Regions from separate parts of the Pseudonocardia wallangbongensis genome, predicted to be linked through region 1. Evidence: riboswitches for the same ligand, from Rfam matches in the RefSeq annotation. Region 1 holds a riboswitch; the other holds the start of a gene.
The links. A riboswitch is a leader RNA that binds a small molecule or an ion and turns the genes downstream of it on or off. The one in region 1 is predicted to bind S-adenosylmethionine.

Region 1 (10,612 bases):
GCGCAGCGGGCCGGCTTCTACGCGGCGCTGATGCTCGTGCCGTTCGGCATCCTCGCCGCCGTCGTCGGCATGGCGAGCGCGGTGCTCTACCCGGGCATCAAGTCGATCGACGCGCTGCCCGCGCTGGCCGTCGACATCGACCCGGTGCTGACCGGGCTCGTCATGTGCGGGCTCGTCGGCGCGATCCTCGGCAGCATCGCGGCGCTGATCATCGGCGCGTCGACGCTGATGCTCAAGGACTTCTACCGGCCGTACTTCAACCGGGAGGGCGACGACCGCAAGGACGTCGTCTTCCTCCGGGTGGCCACGTTCGTGGCGGGCGTCCTGCCGATCGTGCTCGCGCTCCTCGCCAAGGACGTGCTCGCGGTGACGTTCCTGGCCAAGTCGCTGCGCGCGGCGCTGGCGGTACTGATCGTCCTGATGTTCTACAAGCCCGGGTACGGCAGCAGCAAGGCCGCCTTCTGGTCCATCGTCGCCGCGCTCGTCGCGACCACGGGGTGGTTCCTCGCAGGCGACCCGTTCGGCATCGACAACGCGTACATCGCCGTCGCCACGCCGATCGTGATCATGACGGTGGCGCACCTGCTGAACCGCGGCCAGGCCCCGGCCGAACCGACCAGCACGGGGCCGACCAGTACCGAACCGACCAGCAGGGAGGCGACATGACCCCGCCCGGAGCGAGCCTCAGGGGCTGGCTCGACCACCTGCGCTCGCGCGACCGGCTCGCCGTGGCGCGGCCCGGCGCCGACCTGAGGTTCGGCGTCGCGGGCATCGCCAACCGCCTCGACGGGCGCAGCGCCACCCTGTTCCCGCGACCGGGCGGGCACCCCGTCCCGATCGTGTCCGGGCTGCTCTCGGACCGAGCCTGGATGGCCGAGGCGGTGGGTGTGCCGCAGGACCGGCTGGTCGAGCGCTACCGCGACGCGTGCCTGGAGCCGGTCCCGAGCCGGGACGTCGAGGACGCCGCCTGCCAGCAGGTGGTCCGCAAGGACGTCGACCTCACCACGATGCTGCCGATCCCCACGCACAACGAGCACGACCACGGTGCCTACATCACCGCGGGCCTGCTGATCGCGCGCCGGCCGGACACGGGCGTGCAGAACGTCTCGATCCACCGGCTGCAGGTCAGCGGGCCGGACCGGCTCGGCGCGCTGCTGCTGCCCCGGCACACGCTCGCCTTCTTCCAGGCTCAGGAGTCGGCGGGGGCGGACCTGGAGATCGCCATCGTGATCGGGGTGGACCCGCTCACGCTGATGGCCTCGCAGGCCATCGTCCCGATCGACCACGACGAGCTGGAGATCTCCGGCGCCCTGCGCGGCGAGCCGCTGCCGGTCACCCGCTGCGTCACCAACGAGGTGCGCGTGCCCGCCGACGCCGAGATCGTCCTGGAGGGACGGCTGCTCGCGAAGGTGCGCGAGCCCGAGGGCCCGTTCGGCGAGTTCCCGCAGTACTACGGGGAGCGGGCCGAGCGGCACGTCATCGAGATCGACGCGCTCACCCACCGGGAGTCGCCGATCTACCACACGATCGTCGGTGGCGGGCTGGAGCACCTGTTGCTCGGCGGGATCCCCCGGGAGGCGTCCTTCCTGGCGAGCCTGCGGCGCAGCTTCCCCTGCGTGCGCGACGTGCACCTGTCCCGCGGCGGCACCTGCCGGTACCACCTGTACGTGCAGGTGGAGCGGCCGGCGCCGGGCGAGGCGAAGAACGTCGTACTCGGCGCGCTGGGCACGCACTACGACATCAAGCACGTCACCGTCGTCGACTCGGACGTGGACGTGCACGACCCCACCGAGGTGGAGTGGGCCGTCGCCACCCGCTTCCAGGCCGACCGCGACCTCGTCGTGGTCGGCGGCGGCCAGGGCTCCAAGCTCGACCCGTCCGCGACCGAGGGCATCAGCGCCAAGATGGGCTTCGACGCCACGGTCCCGGTCGACGCGCCGCCCATGAAGTTCACGCGGATCGCGGTGCCCGGCGAACGCGACCTCGACATCGACGCGCTCACCGCGCCCGCCCCGGCCGACTGGCTGCAGGCCTGCCATGGCTGAACCCCGGCTGGTCGTGGGCATCTCCGGCGCCTCCGGGATCACCTACGGCGTGCGGCTGCTCGAGCTGTTGCGGCCCACCCCGGTGCAGACGCACCTCGTCGTCACGAAGTCGGCGCGCATGACGCTCGCCTACGAGACCGACATGTCCGTCGGCGACCTCACCGCACTCGCCGACATCACCTACTCCAACACCGACCTCGGCGCCGCGATCTCCAGTGGTTCGTTCCGGACGCTGGGGATGGTGGTGGCGCCGTGCTCGGTGAAGTCGATGTCGGAGATCGCCTCGGGCGTGACGACGAGCCTGCTCGCCCGCGCGGCCGACGTGGTGCTGAAGGAGCGGCGCAGGCTGGTGCTGATGGTCCGGGAGACCCCCCTGCACCGCAACCACCTGCGGACCATGGCGGAGCTGACCGAGCTGGGCGCGGTCATCGCCCCGCCGGTGCCCGCCTTCTACGCCCGCCCGGCGAGCCTGGAGGAGATGGTGGACCACACCGTCGGGCGCGTGCTCGACCTCTTCGACCTCGACCTCGGGGTCGTCCGCCGCTGGGGCGAGCCGGTGGCGCCGTGATCGAGCCGCGGATGGACCACCTCGTGTACGCGACACCCGACCTGGACGCGCTCGTCGCCGAGTTCACCGAGCGCACCGGGGTGGCGCCGGTGCTCGGCGGCCGGCACGTCGGCCGCGGCACCCGCAACCACCTCGTCGGCCTCGGCGGGGCGGCGTACCTGGAGCTGATCGGCCCCGACGACCCGGCCGAGACGCCGCTGCCGGACGTCTTCGGCATCGACCGGTTGACCGGTCCGCGGCTGGCTGCCTGGGTGGTCCGGCCCGCCGATCTCGAGGCGACCGTGCGGCACGCCCGTGAGCGCGGCTACGACCCGGGGGACATCGCGCCGCTCTCGCGCCGGACCCCCGACGGCCATCTCCTGGAGTGGCGGCTCACGCCCAACCGCGGCGACCGCTTCGACGGGCTCGCCCCCGCGCTCATCGACTGGCGCGACGCCCGGCACCCCACGGCGGCCGGCCTGCCGCAGCTGCGGCTCGTCTCGCTCGCCGGCCGCCACCCCGACCCGCCCGCCGTACGGGCCGCGCTCGCGGCCCTGGGCGTCACCCTCGACGTCACGGAGGGACCGGCCGCGCTGCAGGCGGTGCTCGACACCCCTCGCGGTGAGATCACGATCAGCTGACCAGGAGGAGATCCGATGACCCGGAAGATCGGGCTGACACTTCCGCAGCGAGGCACGTTCTTCGACGTGCTGAGCCTCTCCGAGCTCGTCGAGACCGGGCACTGGGCCGACGAGACCGGCCTGTTCGAGTCGCTCTGGATCGGCGACAGCCTGCTCGCCAAGCCGCGGCCGGAGTCGATCGCCCTGTTCGGCTCGCTCGCCGCGGTCACCCGCAACGTCCGGCTCGCCGTGGGCTGCATGGCGAGCTTCCCGGTGCGGGACCCGATCCTGTTCGCCGACCAGTGGGCCACGCTCGACCAGCTGTCCGCCGGACGGATGCTGCTCGCGGTCTGCACCGGGATCGTCAAGCCCAAGGACGCCTCCGCGCGGGAGGGCGCGCCCTACGGCGTCAGCGACGCCTCGCGGGCGAACCGGATGGAGGAGAACACCGACATCGTCCGGCGCCTCTGGACGGAGGAGGACGTCACCTACAACGGGCGGTACACGTCGTTCGAGAACGTGACCGTGCTGCCGAAGCCGGTGCAGTCGCCGCCGCCGATCTACATCGCGTCCAACCCGGCGCCCGAGCCGATCGCCACCCGCGCGCTGCGCCGCGTCGCGCGCATCGCCGACGGGTGGATGACCACGCGCAAGAGCCCCGAGCACCTGACGGTCAACCTCCCGGCGATCAAGGAGTTCCTGGTGGAGGAGGGGCGCGACCCGGACACCTTCCCCGTCTCGGCCTACCACAACCTCAACCTCTCGCCGGACCGCGAGGAGGCGTACGAGGAGAGCTACCGCTTCCTCGGCGAGTACTACGGCCCCGTCTTCGACCGGGAGGCGACGAGGCACTGGACCGCCACCGGCACCCCGGAACAGGCGGCCGCCGACATCGAGCGGCTCTACGCCGACGGCGCCACCGAGGTGACGCTGCGGATCACGTCGTGGGACTGGCGGCGCCAGCTCGACCTGCTCGTCAAGGAGGTCATCCCGCGGCTGCAGGGCAGCTGACCGCTTAACCTTGCCGTGCCCCCGGCCCGATCCGGGAGCCCGAGGGAGGCGACATGGCAGAGCAGCCGGCTGTTCGCAAGTTCGTGCAGTTCGAGGAGCAGGTGCACGTGGAGTCCGGGCGCCCGGTCTCCCCACCCCTGACCCGCATCGTGGTGGGTGCGGTCGCGGCGAACCCGCTGGCGGGCAGGCCCGCGTCGACGGACATCTCGCCCCTGGTCGAGCTGTCGGAGGTGCTGGGCGAGCAGCTCACCACCCGGGCGCTGGACCGGATCGGCGACGCGGCGGGGATCCGCGCCTACGGCAAGGCGGCGCTCATCGGCCTGGCCGGCGATCCGGAACACGGCGCCGCGCTGATCCACCCGAGGCTGGGCATGGCCATGCGGGCGACCCTGCGGCGGGGACGGGTGCTCATCCCCGGCAACGCGCGGATCGGGCCCGCCGGCACCTCGATCGACGTCATCTTCGGGCCGCTCGACGAGGGCTGGGACCTGGACGCGATGGACACGCTGACCGTCGCGGTCGCGGACGCCCCACGCCCGGACGAGCTGCTCCTGCTCGTCGGCTACACGACGGGTCCGCGGCCGAACGCGCGCTCGAAGGGACCCACCCAGGACGAGGTGGACGCCCTGTTGGAGTCGTTCGACTGATCGGTCAGGGCCGCCCGGTCGGCGTCGCCACGGACGCCGCGGCGTAGCTCTTGACGATCGCCTCCAGCTCGGCGGGGTCCATCACGTCGTCGAGGCGGTCGAAGCCGTCCGGGGCGCGGCGCTCGACCTCGTCGATCACCATCTCCGGCCCGCCGACCCGGTTGCGCAGCACGATCTCGCGCGTGGCCGGCAGCCGCTCGTCCTGGTAGGCGGTCAGCGCGGCCTCCGGGTCGGCGCCGGACGTCAGGTTGCGGGTGAGGGCCACGGCGTCCAGCACGGCCTGGCCCGCGCCGTTCGAGCCCATCGGGTACATCGGGTGGGCGGCGTCGCCGAGGAGTGTGACGCGGCCGTGGCTCCACCGCGGCAGCGGGTCGCGGTCGCACATCGGGTACTCGTAGAACTCCGAGGTGGCCGCGACCAGGCCCGGCAGGTCGAGGTGCGGGGTGTGGAAGCGCTCGACGTGCGGTGCGAGCTCGGCCCGGTCTCCCGGGCGGGACCAGTCCTCCCGGCGGGGTGCCGGGTCGCCGGGCTCGCCCGTGCGGATGCAGATCGCCCAGTTCGTGAGCACGGTGTCGGGTGAGCTGCCCCGGCCGATCGGGTACAGCACCAGCTTCGCCGCGTTCCCGCCGGAGACGATCATCGACTGGCCGGTCAGGAACGGCGGCCAGTCGGTGGCGCCGCGCCACATCACGACACCGTTCCAGCGCGGCGGGCCCTCGTCCGGGTAGAAGGTGGCGCGCACGGTGGAGTGGATGCCGTCGGCGCCGAGCAGCACGTCGCCCACCTGCTCACCGAGCGGGCCGCCCGCCGGGTCGGTGAACGTGGCGCGGACGCCGTCGCCGTCCTGCTCGAACCCGGCCAGCCGGTACCCGGTGTGCACGGCGTCCGGGCCGAGGCGCTCCTGGACCGCGCGCACCAGCGCGCCCTGCAGCCGGCCGCGGTGCACCGACAGCTGCGGCACGTCGAAACCTGCGTCGAGCCCGCACGCCCGGTGCATGATCACCTGCCCGAGGCGGTGGCTGTAGAACAGCTCCTTCGTGCGGACCGCCACCTCGTCCAGCTGGTCGAGCAGGCCCAGCCCGGCCAGCGGTGCGACGGCCAGCGGCAGGGCGTTGATCCCGACCCCGAGCTCGCGGATGACGGGGCTGCGCTCGTAGACCTCGGACTCGATCCCGGCATCGTGCAGGAACAGGGCGGTGGCCAGCCCGCCGATCCCGGCCCCGACGATCAGCACCTTCATGGGTGCCGAAACTAGCGACGTCCCGTTGCCTGCGGAAGCCGAAGGATGGACAACTGTCGGCCGGGCGGCTCACACACCAACTTCGGTACTCACACACGAACTGCAGTTGGTGTGCGAGCGCGCATGTTGGTGTGTGAGCTGTCGCGGTGGGGTCATCTACGGCGGGGGGCCGTCCAGGGGGCCGGGTGCGGGAGGGCCGGGGGCAGCCGGGTGGCGGCATCGCCGCGGGCCGCCGCGACCTGCGCGGCGGTGAGGAAGAGCGTGTCGCGCAGGTCGGCCCCGGCGAGGTCGGCTCCGCGCAGGTCGGCACCGAGGAGATCGGCCCCGCGCAGGTCGGCCCCGCGCAGGTCCGCGCCGACGAGCAGGGCGCCGCGGAAGCTCGCCCGGCGCAGGTCGGCTCCCCGCAGCCGGGCCCCCAGCAGCTGCGCCCCCCGGTGGTCCCGGCCCGGGCTGCCGGCCCGGGCCCGGTCGCTCACCCGTCCCAGCAGGTCGGCGACCGACCGCCGGTGGGCCTCGACGTCGAGCGCGGCGAGCTCCTCCGGCGTGCCCGCGGCGAGCCGGTCGGTCTCCGCGAGCGCCGCGTCGAGCGCCTCGGCGAGCGGTGCCGCCGCGGGAAGCGCCCGCGCCTCGGCGAGGTACCACAGCAGCTCGTGCAGCACCCGGACCACCGGGAACACCGCGAACATCGCGTCGGCGAGCTCCGGGTGGCCGTGCCAGTCCCGCCCGCCGAACGTCACCTGGACGACCTGCTGCCCGGCCCCGAAGCAGTCGTAGACCGTGCAGCCGGAGTAGCCGGCCTCGCGCAGCCCGGCGTGGATGCCGCAGCGGAAGTCGGGCTCCAGGTGCCGGCACGGCGTCCCGGCCGCCTTGTCGACGGCGAAGTCGGCCGACGCGGCGAACGGGAGGGCGACGCAGCACAGCCCGGCGCAGCGGGAGCAGTCGGCGGTGAGGCGGTCGGGGACGGACATCGCCCCCATTGTCCTACCCGTGGCCGGGGCGGCCACCGGCCCACGGGTTCAGGAAAGCCACATTCATGAACCTGCAGTACAGGAATGTGGCTTTCCTGACCTCTCGGCCGGCGGCCTCAGTGGCCGCAGGCGGGGAGCGCCGGGCCCGTCGGGCCGCCGACGCCCAGCGGGTCGGCCTCGCGCGGGTCGGGCACCGGGCTCCAACGGCCGTCGACCACGGCGTAGTCCCAGCCTGGCCCGTCGCTGACGAGCCACTCGACGGCGTCGACGAGCCGGTCCACGTCGTCGACGGTGGTGCCGAGGCCGAGGCTGGCGCGCACCGCGCAGCCGTCCGCGGTGCCGGCAAGGCGCTGCAGCAGCGGGTGGGCGCAGAACTTCCCGTCCCGCACCCCGATCCCGTGCTCCGCCGACAGGTATGCGGCCACCCGCCCCGCCGGGTGGCCGGCCACCACGAACGTGCAGACGGCGACGCGGTCGGTGCTGTCCGGCCAGATCCGCAGCGTCCGGACCCCCGGCAGCGCGTCCAGTCCGGTCTCGAGCCGGTCGAGGAGCGCCGCCTCGTGGGCCGGGTCGAGCACGCCGGGGAGCACCCGGCAGGCCTCGGCGAGCGCGGCGGCGCCGAGGACGTTCGGGGTGCCGGCCTCGTGCCGGTGCGGGGCGGGCGCCCACGACACCTCGGTGGCGCCGCCCTCGGCGGGCGCGGTGACCGCGTGCACGGCACCTCCGCCCGCCAGGTACGGCGCGGCGACGTCGAGCCAGTCGCGGCGCCCGACGAGCGCCCCGGCGCCGTACGGGGCGTAGAGCTTGTGCCCGGACAACGCGAGGTAGTCGACGCCGGTGGCCGCGATGTCGACGCTGCGGTGCGGGGCGAGCTGGGCGGCGTCGACGACCACGCGGGCGCCCGCGGCGTGGGCGAGCGCGGTGATCTCGCCGAGGGGCAGCACCTCGCCGGTGACGTTGGACGCCCCGGTGACGGCGAGCAGCGTGGGCCGGTCGGCGGGGAGGGCGTAGCGCAGGTCGGCGAGGGTCTGCTCGACGGTGCCGGCGGCCCGCAGCACCCGGCCCGGGCCCCAGGCCAGCAGGTTGGCGTGGTGCTCGACGTCCAGCCGGAGCACCGGGCCCGGCACGCACCGGGCCAGCAGGTTCAGGGCGTCCGTGGTGTTGCGGGTGAACACGACGACGTCGTCGGCGCGGGCGCCCACGAACCGCCCCACCGTCTCCCGGGCTCGTTCGAGAACAGCGGTGCAGACCTGCGAGGCGTAGCCGGCGCCGCGGTGGACGCTCGCGTAGTAGGGCAGCAGCGCGGCGACGTGGTCGGCCACCGCGGTGAGCGCGGGGGCGCTGGCGGCGAGGTCGAGGTTGGCGTAGCGCACGCCCTCGCCCGTGACGAGCGGGACGTGCAGGTCGGCGCCCGTGACGGACGCCGCCGGCGCACGGACGCCGGGGCGGGCGGACAGCACAGCGGTCATGAAGGTCCTCCGGACCCACTGGGGACCCGGACGGATGTCGGGTCCGCGCTTGCCGGCCGTGGTTGCACGGCGGCCTGGTCGTCACCCGGAGCACCCCACCGCGGAGGAGGGTTGCCGGCCAGCGAGCCGGGGCTTGACGCTGGCGCTCTTGACCTGACGAGGACGTTACGGGCGGGGGACGCGATCGGTCAAGCGGATCAGATCTTGCGGAGCACCCCGCCGTACTCGTAGATCGAGGGGTCGGAGAGGGACGCCCCGTCGTACTGCGCGATCTCCGCAGGCACGGGCGCGAGCGGTGGTTGGACGGCCACGGGGCGCCAGTCGGCGAGGTTCACCAGCCCCGGCTCGACCGGCTGCAACCCGGAGAGCAGCTCGTCGACCTCGGCCTCGGTGCGGTTGCGCCAGGGGATGCCGTACTCGTTGATCGACTTCTCGAACCGGGCCCCGCGTTCGGGGTCGTCGCAGACCACCTGGGAGAAGGCCAGGTAGCTGCCCGGAACGGCGCGGTCGATCACCCCGTGCAGGACGGCGCGGGGGTCGAACGCGTCGAGGATGTGGTGGCCGACCGAGAGGAACAGCACCGCGAGCGGCTCGTCGAGGTCGATCATGCGCAGCACGTCCGGGTGCTCGAGGATCGCCTCGTGGTCGCGCATGTCCGCGCCGATCACGACGGTCGAGTCGTCGCGGGCCAGCAACGCGCGTGCGTGGGCCAGCACGATCGGGTCGATGTCGACGTACACGACGTGCGCGTCGTCGGTGAACTGCCGGGCCACCTGGTGCACGTTGTTGTCCGTGGGCAGCCCGCAGCCCATGTCGAGGAACTGCCGGATCCCCACCTCCTCGGTGAGGTGGCGGACCGCGCGGTACAGGAATCGCCGGTTCTGGCGGGCGATGTCCAGACAGGTGGGGAAGACCTCGAGCGTGGCCTTCATGAAGGTCTCATCGATCTCGAAGTGTTCCTTGCCGCCGAGCAGCCAGCCATACGCGCGGGCAGAAGTCGGGATGTCGGTCGGAATGTCGGCGATCTCGATCCGGTCCTCTGCCACGCTTCCCCGCTCCGGTCGTCGGTGATCGATCGGGCCCACCGTATCGACCCGAGGACCGTGGTAGTAGACCGCGGTACCGGCAAGCCGGACCGGCCCGCGTTCCTCGACAGCCCGTCATCGGCAGAGCAAGAGGACGGTGCGCGCGAGAAGCCTCTCGACATGGGTCTCGACATGCGTACCGGCTCGAATCCGGATAAGGCCGCACATCCGGGTCGCGACTGCGTTTCCGGGAACCCGGGGTGTGATCCGTCAGCGGGTGAGCACGGGAATCGCGAATGAACCCCGGCCGGGTACGGCGGCGACCGGCGCGTCCGGGGCGGCGGCGAGCGGGCCGGTACCGGCGAGCACCACCCGGGCGGCCCACACGGTGGCGGATCGGGTGCGCACCAGCGCTCCGCCGTCGGCGGCGTCGATCGAGGTGACCTCGTCGCAGTGGCGCAACTGCGCGCCCCACGCCGTGGCCGCGGCCGTCAGCGCGGCCGTCGCCTGGTCGGCCCGCACCTGCCACATCCCGTGCTCGACGTGCAGCAGCTCCGCCCCGGTGGCCTTTTCGACCTCCCGCCAGAGCCGGGTCGCCTCGGCGGCGAGCCGCGCGGCCAGCCCCGCGTCGGTCCACGGCGCCGGGCCTGCCGCCCGCCAGACCTCGCCCGCGGCCCGCCGTTCCAGCAGCGCGACGCGCAGTCCGCGGCGGGCGAGGTGCCACGCGGTGGCGGCGCCCGCCGGGCCCGCGCCGACCACGGCGACGTCGACGGTGAGGGACGGGGCGTCGGTGGGTGTCGGGTCCAGCAGGCTCGGTGGACAGGGCACGGCGGCCTCCAGCTCTCCCGGTCAGCAGGTCATCACGGTAGGTGGCCGGGCCGGTGCGATGTCAACGAACGGACATTTGCCGGTCATTCTGTCCGGTCATTTCGTGATTTCCGATGGTGCTCGACACACCGCTTGAAAAACGATGCGATCGCTACGTAAGTTCGAAGCACCATCCAGAGCGGCCGAGATACCTGGAGCGGATCGAGATGCGT
Region 2 (10,612 bases), 510 kb from region 1:
GGGCGTCGGCAAGGATTCCGCCGACCCGGCACAGCCCCTGCGGCTGGACCGGCTGAACCTCGCGGAGCTGTTCGTCCTCGTCCACTACGCGAACGGGCAGTCGACGGAGCGGATCGCGGCCGAGCTGGGGATCTACCCCCGGCACATCGAGCCCCTCCTCGCCGTCGCCGCGAACGGCGCACTGACGGGCTCGGTGATCAGCAAGCTCGCCGGGCCCGGACGGGACGTGCGCACCGAGCAGGCGGCCCGCAAGCAGGCGACGGTGAAGAAGGCCCGGCCGGTCCGCAGGGAGACCGGGCGCGGTACCGAGCTGGCCACCACCCAGGACTGGAGCCTGCGCGACCTGGCCGATGCGCTCGCGCTGGCCACGGGCCGGCCGTTGCCAGAGGGGCCGATCACCGCCGAGGTCCTCGACGAGCTGCGCGCGGCAGCCGGCCTGGACCGGCTCGCCATCCTGCGCGGCGCCGCACCCGCCGCGCCGCACCCGACACCCCACTACCCGGGCGTGCTCGTCGCGCACGTGGGAATCGGTCCCGTCGACGCGCCCGAGGTGAACCGCGAATCCCGGCTGTTCGCCCTGCTGGCCCTGGACGAGCACGTCCACGGTCTCCACGGGACACCGCCGGCCCGGACCACGCCCTCGCAGGGACGGACTGAAGGCCGCGGCCGCGCGCTCCTGGGCCTCGGCGCGAGCATCCTGACGACGGCCCTCACCGGGGGCGTGCTCGGTTTGCTCGGGCAGCCGGTGTCCGTCCTGTACCTGGCGGGCGGCGCCCTCGTCGCCGCGACCGCCACGCGAGTGCTGCTGAAGTGGGGCGCGGGGACCATCCGCGGTCCCCCGCGGCAGATCCTGCGGCGAGACCGGTCGCCGGGTGGGCCGTCGCGGCGCGGTGGTGGTGACCTCACGGGCAAGATGTCGGCCAAGCTGGCGAGCTGGGTGGCGAAGCAGCACCGGCGCGGCAGCACCGTGGTCGTCACCGTCGCGGTGCGCGATGCGCACGGCACGGTCGTGGGTGTGCTGCGGCTGCTCCCATTGCGGGGCATGTCGGCGTGGGCACAGCGCTTGCTCGGTGTCGACGACCTGGTCGCGTTCGCCTGGGTGGGCAGCGGTGAGCGGCTGGTCGCGGTGGACGCGGAGCTGTTCGCGCAGATCCAGCACGTGCAGCAGGTCATCGCGACGGCCCGCGCCAAGCACACGTACGGTGGCCGGGCCGGCGAGCTGCAGCGGATGCTGGACGGCTGGGTGTTCGACGTGTTCCGGCACGAGAACGTGCACTTCGACCACCCGGGCGCCCGCCACGACGACGCGGTGTTCGACGGGCATCGGCATGTGCGGCACGGCCGGCTGGATCGGGCGGTCGCGTTCGCCGAGTACCTGGACCGGAAGATGCGCTTCTACGGCGCGACGCGGAACTGGGGCAGGTCGCGGATCGCCGGGGCGAGGGCGTTGCTGGATCGGCTCGCGGAGATCAGTGCGGCGCTCGGGTCTGCCACGCCCCAGGAGCGGGCGTGGCTGTTGGGAGAGGCCAGGGCGAAGCGCGCCCGGCTGGACGAGGTGCTCGGCACGACCGGCGCGGGGCCGGCGGCTCCGGTGCGTGGTCGGGCAGGTGGGCGACAGGAGGCGATGCAGGCGGCCGCCGAGGGGTGGGCGCAGCTCCCCGATGCCGAGTTGGGTGAGGGCGAGGCGGCCGCGTGGGAGGTCTGGCGCCTACTGGGTGCCCTGCTGCGGGCCGGCGCGCCACGGCTGAGCCACCCACGTGGGGCCGCGGCGGCCGATCTGGTGGCTCAGATCGGGGAGCTGGGGCATCGGCTGGCGGACGGGCAGCCGATCGATGCTCCGGAGTGGGTTGCTCCGTTGATCCAGCAGATGGTCAGGCGCGGCCTGCATGAGCCTGGGGCCGCGAAGAAGATCGAGGCCTGGTTGGCGGAGTTCGAGCGCCTCGGGCTGCTGACCAGGGAGGTCGACCTGTTCGGCGTGGAGCGGTTCCGGCCGGGTGGGGTGTTCGGGTTGATGCTGGCCCGGGCGCCGCCGCAGGCCGTGGATGCACTGTGGCGCAACCCGCTCGGCGTGGCTGGAGTCGGCGTCGCCGGGCTGTCGAGCGGTGAGCAAGCCGCTGCCGTCCGCACATGGCTGCGCGGAGTCGTGCTGGCCTGGGGCGCGGTCGAGCGCGGCTGGCGGTTGGCGGTTCCGCTGCGCCTGCGGGGGTGGTGGCTCGCCGCCGAGGTGCGCCAGGCGGAGAGGGCGTCCCGGGACGCGATCGCCGACGTGGTCGAGGCATCGGAAGAGCTGGCCGGGGCCGAGGCGGCGGGCGTGACCGGCGACGAGCTGACGACGCTGATCGGGACCCGGGACGAGGCGAACCGGAAGCTCGCGCAGGTCGTGGGGGCCGCTCGGGACGTGGCCGCCGCGAACGGCCTGAGCGCCCACCGGGTGCGGAACGTCGGCGTGCCTCCGCTGTTCGTGACCGAGGGCCGGCTCTACATGCCGATCCTGCCGGCGATGTTCGTCGCCGGCGTGACCTGGGCGCTGGGCCTCGGACCGGCGTGGGGCGCGCTGTGGCTGCCGTTGTGGGGGATGTTCCCGCACATGAAGACGGCGCGGACTCCCGGTTCGAAGCCGGGGATCCGGGGCTATGTGAAGTCGATCCGCTGGGAGCGGGCCTGGATGCTGGCCGCGCTGTCGTTCACGTTCCTCCAGACGACGCTGTGGTCGTGGGTGGTGGCCGGCGGGCTGGTCACGGTGGAGCTGGTGGGGCTCGGCGGGGTGGTGGCCGGGTTCTTGTCGACGTCGATGTCGAGGGGGCTGCGGGAGGAGCCGGACCAGGTGGCCTGGCTGACGACGGAGTCCTCACCGGTTCGGATGAAGTGGCCGTTCACAGCCATTCCGGATACGCGCCTGTGGCTGCGGATCAGCATCAACCTGTTCGGCCTCGGGTGGCTGCGGGTGGGGCCGGCCTTCTACACGTTCTGGCAGACGCCGGCGGACTTCATGCCGGTGCCGGGTGTGCGCGAGCCGAAGGTGAAGGGCTGGACCCGGCTGTGGCAGCGGCTGCGCAACTGGGCGGCCTCGTACGACAAGGGCCTGTCGTCGAGGAGGCCGGCGTTCTACACGTTCCACTTCCTCGGGTTGCTGGTCGGGTTCAACGATCAGCTGATCCTGGACCAGCGGGTGCTGTTCAAGCAGCTCTCGCGGGAGCGGCAGGCGCGGCGGCGCGCGCTCGACATCTGGACCGGGGCGAGCCGGACCTTCGGGAAGCTGATCTTCCTGGCCGCGCGGGGCCTGGAGCACACGGTGCCGGTCCGGCTGGGCCGGCGGCTGGCGCGCTTGTCGGATTGGTGGGTCGAGCGGGCGTTCCTCCACCTGGCCAACCACGCGCAGCGGATGCTGGTGCGCAACCTGACCGAGCAGGCATGGCAGCGCAAGCAGCTGGCCAAGCCACACAGCGAGAAGGCGAAGAAGCAGTGGCAGGCCGCTCTGGTCGAGAACGAGCGGCGTGCCGCGGAGATCCGCACGACCATGGATCGGCTGGCCGGTGAGTACGAGCAGCGGCTCAAGGCGCTGCACGAGGCCAAGCGGGACCTGCTGAGGGCCCGGCTGAAGGGGGTCGACGACCGGCTGGCCGCGAGGACGTGGGGCCGCAAGCTGCTGGACGTCCGCAAGGCGCGGCTGGAGGCCCAGCTCGAGCTGGTGGAACACGCCCTTGCGGATCTGGTGGCGCCGCCCCTGCGGCAGGGCAGGTACCTGCGCCGGGCGATGGAGCGTCAGCAGGCGAAGCTCGAGCGGCTGCGCGGAAAGCTGCGCAAGGCGCACGCGCAGCTCGCGGATGCTCGGGCGGGGGGCGACCGGGATCGGGTCCGGGCGTTGAAGGCCCGCGTGGACGAGCTGCAGGCGCGGTTCGACGCCGCCGGCTGGCGGGATCGGATGCTCGAGCGGGCCCCGGGCGCGTCCGGCGTCCCCGCCGGGACGACGTTGCGGGAGCTGTGGGCCGAGCCGTGGGTCCGGTGGACGGTGCGCGTGCTGGTCCTGGCCGCCGCGCTCGTCGGGGTCGTCGTGCTGCTGTCCATGCCTGCGGGTGCCACGCCCCTGGCCGGGGCAGGAGGGGCGAGCAACGGCGCCGCGACGTCGGCCGGCTGGTGGGCCGACCTCGGCCGGTTCCTGGACGGGGCCGCGTTCGGTGCGCTGGCCGCGATCGCGTTGGTCGGGGTGAAGGCCGTGCAGCTGGTGCGGGCGCACGGTCCACCGGCGTGGCTGGTGCGGGCCGCGCGACGGGCGACCGGCGGTAGGACGGCCGGACATCTCGCCCGGGCGGCCGGGGCGTTCGGGCACGAGGTGGCGTCGCGCTGGGCGCAGCGTTGGATCGGTCTCCGGGGAATCGCCGATCCCCAGCTGCGGCACCAGTTGCGGCGAGTGATCGGCAGCGGCGTCCCCGCACAGGTCGTGGCGGACCTCCGGGCGCTCGCCGAGCGCGGGGAGCTGACCGCGGAGGAGCTTCGCCGGCTGCTGGCCGTCGGCCGGTGGAAGGGCGTGGCCGGACCGGCGCAGGCGATCGGTGCCTTCGCCGCGGCGCACGGCCTGGAATGGGGCCGGAGCACCAAGAAGCGGTTGCGGGAGGCGTTGCGTGAGCTGCCGGACGAAACCCGGCCACGGGGTCGGGTCGCGGCGGTCGGCACCGGGATCCGGAACCGGCTGGTGCGGGCGGAGTGGGTGCAGGCTGCGGCACGGGCGCTGGTCGTGGTGGTTCTGGCGACGCTGTTCCTGGGGCTGCTCCCGAATCACGCGAGCAACGGGGCCTATGCGTTGCGCGGTGGCTTGAACTCGGTATCGGTCCGCGCCGGGCTGATGAGCCAGCTGAAGGCGCTGGCGCTGCTGGGGACGTTCGTGGTGAACGTGGTGGCGATGGTGTCGGCGACGGTCACGGGAGCCGGCCTGAGCGCGTGGATCTCGGGTCTCTACGCGGCGACCGTCGTGATGTTCTTCCTCGGGGCGTTGAAGACGGAGTCGAACGTGGCGCACGGCCGAGGGGAGTCGGCCAGCGGGATCACGGCGTGGTTGCTGACCTGGGTGGCGATGCCGATCACGTCGAACGTCGGGAACGTGCTGCTGGCGATCAGTGTCGGGTGGGTGGCCGCTCCGTTCGATCCGGTGCTGCTGGCGGCCACGGTGGTGCTGACGGTGGCGTTCGCCAACATGAGCGTGCTGGGAGTCGTGGAGGCGCTGCGGCCGACGACGTTCGGCGGCAAGTACCACGCGGTGATGGGCCGGGTCGGGAACATCAGCTTGCTGTACTGGGGGCTGGTGGCGTTGTGGCCGCAGCAGTGGCCGCTGCTCGTGGTCGCGGGTGCGGTCGTGGGCGTCGTGGTTGCCGGTCCGCGCGGGGTGTCGAAGCTCATGGCCTGGCGGGCACGGTTGACCCACAGCCCGCCGGCGGAGCGGGCGGCGATCCGCTCGGCGGTGCTCGGGCGGTTCTGGTGGGGCGTGGTCCCCGGCCTGCTCATGGCCGGCCTCGGCTTCTTCGTCCCGCTGGGAGTCCTGGAGTTGAGTGCGCCCGTCACGGTCGCGGCGGTATCGGCGGCGGTGACCCTCGGCGCGTTGTGGATCCTGAACTGGATCGTCCCGCACAAGGCGACGGGGAAGGCCCCCGATGCCACCGTCGTCAACCGCTGGATCAGTCTCGCGCCGGCGGCCGGGGAGAGCTCGCGGTTGCGGCCGATCGGTGCGTTCCTGCGCGGGACGGCCGTGGGCACCGCGGCCGCTGTGCTCGCGGCGCTGCTCGGCGCTCCGACGGTCGTGCTCGTGATCGCGGCCGCCGTGGCGGCGGTGAGCCCGGTCTTGGCGGCGGCAGCGGGTCACCACTGGGCCCGCGGCCCGCCGTGGACTCGGATCCTGACCCGGGCGGTCGCGATCGTGGCCGCGGTCGTCGCGTTGCTGGCGCTCGGTGGCGACAGCGCGTCGGCAACGCCGCCGCAGGACTCGGTCTCGGCGCCGGGTGTCGGGACGGCCCACCTGCTCGTGCCTCCGGGCAGCTGCGGACCCTCGCGGAACCCCGGATGGATCACGGCTTGCTCTAGGCCGGGGTCGCGGGGAACCTCTCGACCATGCAGAAGCACACGGTGCTCGACCGGGTGACGCTCGACGAGAACAGGGCGAGGTGCACGTGACCGAGGTGAGCATCTGGACCGAGGCCCGTCCGCACACGTACGCCGAGATCGTTGCCCCGGTCGGCGTCGACGACCAGCGTGCGTTCGCCGCGATGGCCGTGGACGCGCTCTTCTCGCTGGGTGACGGTCTTTTCGAACCGCTCGCGGTGAACGTCGAGCTCGTCTGCTGCGACGCCGAGTTCGGCTATCCGCGGGGCGACCCGCAGCCGGCCGAACGCTTCCACCAGTTGCGCCTCGCCGCGCCGCCCGAAACGGTCGCGATCCCCGAGATCTGGAACGACCTCGTGGTGGATCGGACCGAACGGCTCGACCGCGCGGTCGTCCTGGACTGGCTGGGCACGCTCCTCGTCGAGCAGGAGTGCCTGCAGCAGGACTCCAGGACCGGTTGGCTCCAGCTGATCGTCGAAGCGGTCCGTGCTCGCCTTCCCGAGAAGACGGGCCGCGGTGTCGAGAGCGGGGGCAACGAGCTGCTGATACCCGAGGGAGCGGGGGTGATCCGCTATCCCGTCGAGCGGTCCGGGGACGCGTTCCGGGTCGCCGGCCCGCTCGCGACGAGGTCGGGCACGTCCCCGTTCGGGGTGCGGATCGTCAACGAGGCCGGGGCCCTGTCCCTCGACTGGTCGCGGAACTGGTCGCCCTGGATCGATGCCGAGGGTGCGGGCCGCCCCGACGTCGAGGCGGCCATCCGCCGGCTCACGGCCGGGGGATGGGACGTGCGCCCGGCCAACCCGACCTGATCGCGGGGCTGGAGCGGTCCGGGGCCGCGGTCAGGGGTCGGGTGAGGCGATCGGGGATGCTGGTCCGCATGAGCGCTCCCCGTACCCGGCAGCAGCGCAAGCAGGACACGCTCACCCGGCTTCGGCAGGATGTCGACGCCTGGGTGGCGACGGGCGGGGACGGCCTCCCGTACCTCGTGCCGCTGTCGTTCCTCTGGGACGGGGAGACGCTCCTGATCGCCACGGCCGCCGCCAGCCCGACCGCACGCAACCTGCGGGAGACCGGCCGCGTGCGGATCGGGATCGGGCCGAGCCGGGATGTCGTACTCGTCGACGGCGTGGTGCAGGCTCTGGCGATGACCGACCTCCCGGAGGAGGTCGGCGACGCCTTCGCCGCCAAGACCGGCTTCGATCCCCGCCGGTACTCCGCGCCCTACCTGTACTTCCGCGTGCGGCCGCGGCGGGTGCAGGCGTGGCGCGAGGTGGACGAGCACGACGGCCGCGACCTCATGCGCGACGGGCGGTGGCTCACCGCCTGAAGCGGAGTCAGAGCCCGCGGTCCGCCAGCGCCTCGCGCACCGCCTTGCTGGTGGAGGGCACGGTGGCCGACGGGCCGATGTGGCCGGACACGGCGTCGAGGGTCTTGAGCCCGTCGCCGGTGATCAGCAGCACGGTCTCGGCGTCCGGGTCGAGCTGCCCCGACTCGATGAGCTTCTTCGCGGTGGCCACGGTGACGCCCCCGGCGGTCTCGGCGAACACGCCCTCGGTGCGGGCGAGCAGCCGGATGCCGTCCACGACCTCCTCGTCGCTGACGTGCGCGAGCGCCCCGCCGGTGCGGCGCACGGTGTCGAGGACGTACGGGCCGTCGGCCGGGTTGCCGATGGCGAGGGAGCGGGCGATCGTGTCGGGGCGCACCGGCTGCACGACGTCGTTGCCGTCCTCGAACGCCTTCGCCACCGGCGAGCACCCCGTGGCCTGCGCGCCGAACACCCGGTACGGGGTGGGCTCCACGAGCCCGAGCGTGCCGAGCTCGGTGAAGCCCTTGTCCACCTTGGTCAGCTGCGAGCCGGACGCCACAGGTACCACGACCTGCTCGGGCAGGCGCCAGCCGAGCTGCTCGGCGACCTCGTAGCCGAGGGTCTTGGAGCCCTCCGCGTAGTAGGGCCGGACGTTGACGTTGACGAACGCCCAGTCCTCGTGCTCGGCGGCGAGCTCCGTGGCGAGCCGGTTGACGTCGTCGTAGTTGCCGTCGACGGCGATCAGGGTGCCGTCGTAGACGGCGGTGGTGAGGACCTTGGCCTGCTCGAGGGAGCTCGGGATCAGCACCACGGAGTCCCAGCCGGCCCGGGCCGCTGCGGCGGCCACCGCGTTGGCCAGGTTGCCGGTGGACGGGCAGCAGAGCACCGAGAATCCGAGCTCGCGGGCGGCGGCCAGGGCCACTGCCACCACGCGGTCCTTGAAGGAGTGGGTGGGGTTACCGGTGTCGTCCTTGATCCACAGCGAGCGCACGCCCAGCGCCGCGGCGAGCTTGTCGGCCTTGATCAGCCGGGTGAGACCGGGCTCGGTGTTGGGGTGGGACTGCACGTCGGACGGCACCGGCAGCAGGTGCCTGTAGCGCCAGACGGACTTGGGCCCGGCCTCGATCGACTCGCGGGTGACGGCGCCGAAGTCGTAGGCCACCTCGAGCGGGCCGAAGCACTCCGGGCACGCGAACTCGGCGGCGAGGGGGATCTGGTGGCCGCACTCCCGACAGGACAGCGCGCGGGCCGGTCCGAGATCGAAGGCGGTGGAGGTCGCAGGGGCGCCAGCAGCCAGGGTCATGAGACGTCTCCTCATCTTCCCCGCGATGTGCGGGTCGGAATTGGCACCGTGTTCGAGCGCAAGAGCGCGCATCGCCGGTTGCCGGGGCTTCGTCGGGCCGTTCCCTCTGCCCCTCTGGATGAGCCATATTCGGTTGTGCCCGCCACGTTACGGCACGATCACCGCGGCTCCCAAGTTCGTTGCGTGATCTGGGAGCCGGGTCACGCGATGTCGGGGCCGTGCGCGAGCATGGACGCATGGCTGCGCCCGCCCCGCTCCGCCTCGTCGTCGGCGAGGAGGAGCTGCTCGTCGAGCGGGCGATCGAACAGGTGGCGGCGGAGGTCCGCGCGGGGGATCCGGCGGTCGAGGTGCGCCGGGTCCGCGCGGCCGAGCTCACCCCCGCCGACCTGACCGCGAGCCTGAGCCCGTCGCTCTTCGCCGAGGCGCGGGTGCTCGTGCTGCTCGCCTCGCAGGAGGTGGGCAAGGAGCTGGCGGCGGCGATCGTCGAGCAGTCGGCCGACCCGGCCGAGGGCATCGTCCTCGTGGTCGTCCACTCGGGCGGGGCGCGCAACAAGGGCCTCGTCGACGCGCTGCGGAAGGCCGGCGCCACCGTCACCACGTGCAACAAGATCACGAGGATGGACGAGCGGTCCGACTTCGTGCGCGCCGAGGCCCGCCGGGTCGGGGGCAAGATCACGGGCGACGCGATCGGCGCGCTGCTCGAGGCCGTCGGCTCGGACCTGCGGGAGCTCGCCTCGGCCACGAGCCAGCTGGTCGCCGACACCGGCGGGTCGGTCGACGAGCGCGCGGTGCGCCGTTACCACCGCGGCCGGGCGGAGGCCTCCGGGTTCGCGGTGGCCGACAAGGTCGTGGCGGGCGACCGCGCCGGCGCGATCGAGGCGCTGCGCTGGGCGCAGCTCCTCGGCACGCCGTCCGTGCTGGTCGCCGACGCCCTGGCCGACGCGCTGCGCACGCTCGCGAAAGTCGGGTCGGCCGGCCGCGGAGACCCCAACCGCCTGGCCGGCACCCTGGGCATGCCGCCGTGGAAGATCCGCAAGGCCCAGCAGGCCGTGCGCGGGTGGGGCCCGGAGGCCCTGACGGAGGCGTTCGCCGCCGCCGCCGAGGTCAACGCCGATGTGAAGGGCGCGGCGGCCGACCCGGACTACGCGCTGGAGCGCGCGGTCCTGCGGATCCTGGCCGCGCGCTCGCGCCGCTAGCCGTCGCTGGTGGTGCGGGTCTTCTTGAACCAGGCACCGACCTTGTCGCCCAGGAGGGCACCGCCGATTCCGGCGAGGACGGCGGGGATCAGCGCGAACAGATCAACGAGCATCGGGGGAGACTCCTCGGGTCGGACGGGCGAGGGGGAGCAAGGTGCCCGCCGGCGAGCCTCCACTCTGGGTGACGGCCGCCGAGGCTGTCGACGGGGATGTAGGCCATCTCACGTTTGGGTGCCGGCAACCCCGTGATCACCCGCCGTACCGGTGGGCCGACGGGCGACGGCGGCCATCGGGTGGGCGGTAGCGTTCGTGCGCAGGCATCTGAGTCCGAGGGGAAGCGATGACAGTGCCAGACGCGAACGCGACCGTCGCCAAGAGCCGTATCGGGGTGACCGGGCTGGCCGTGATGGGGGCGAACCTGGCCCGCAACATCGCGCGCCGGGGCACGCCCGTCGCCGTCCACAACCGGACGGCGGCGCGCACCCGGGAGTTCATCGAGGCCTACGGGTCGGAGGGCGCGTTCACGGCGGCGGAGACCCTCGAGGAGTTCGTCGCCGCGCTGGAGCGGCCGCGGCGGATCATCGTGATGGTGAAGGCGGGCGCCCCCGTCGACGGCGTGATCGAGGAGTTGGCGCCGCTGCTCGACGAGGGCGACATCATCATCGACGCCGGCAACTCGCACTTCCCCGACACCAGGCGCCGCACCGAGGAGTGTGCGGC

Region 2: it holds a riboswitch for S-adenosylmethionine, as region 1 does, so the genes downstream of both, thrC (threonine synthase) here and ACU436_RS17845 (aminotransferase class V-fold PLP-dependent enzyme) in region 1, are expected to answer to the same signal.

Annotation. Positions count from the first base shown of each region.
Region 1 is NZ_JBRERS010000004.1:548,066-558,677, forward strand. It holds gene ACU436_RS17805 (sodium:solute symporter family protein) at 1-666, shown strand, start outside; gene ACU436_RS17810 (UbiD family decarboxylase) at 663-2,045, shown strand; gene ACU436_RS17815 (UbiX family flavin prenyltransferase) at 2,038-2,613, shown strand; gene ACU436_RS17820 (VOC family protein) at 2,610-3,233, shown strand; gene ACU436_RS17825 (LLM class flavin-dependent oxidoreductase) at 3,249-4,223, shown strand; gene ACU436_RS17830 (amino acid synthesis family protein) at 4,277-4,870, shown strand; gene ACU436_RS17835 (flavin-dependent oxidoreductase) at 4,875-6,110, opposite strand; gene ACU436_RS17840 (pentapeptide repeat-containing protein) at 6,263-7,087, opposite strand; gene ACU436_RS17845 (aminotransferase class V-fold PLP-dependent enzyme) at 7,195-8,547, opposite strand; SAM riboswitch class IV at 8,588-8,701, opposite strand; gene ACU436_RS17850 (SAM-dependent methyltransferase) at 8,745-9,593, opposite strand; gene ACU436_RS17855 (FAD-dependent oxidoreductase) at 9,843-10,400, opposite strand.
Region 2 is NZ_JBRERS010000004.1:37,770-48,381, forward strand. It holds gene ACU436_RS15385 (preprotein translocase subunit SecA) at 1-6,127, shown strand, start outside; gene ACU436_RS15390 (hypothetical protein) at 6,156-6,896, shown strand; gene ACU436_RS15395 (pyridoxamine 5'-phosphate oxidase family protein) at 6,965-7,414, shown strand; gene thrC (threonine synthase) at 7,422-8,696, opposite strand; SAM riboswitch class I at 8,705-8,821, opposite strand; gene holA (DNA polymerase III subunit delta) at 8,933-9,892, shown strand; gene gndA (NADP-dependent phosphogluconate dehydrogenase) at 10,233-10,612, shown strand, end outside.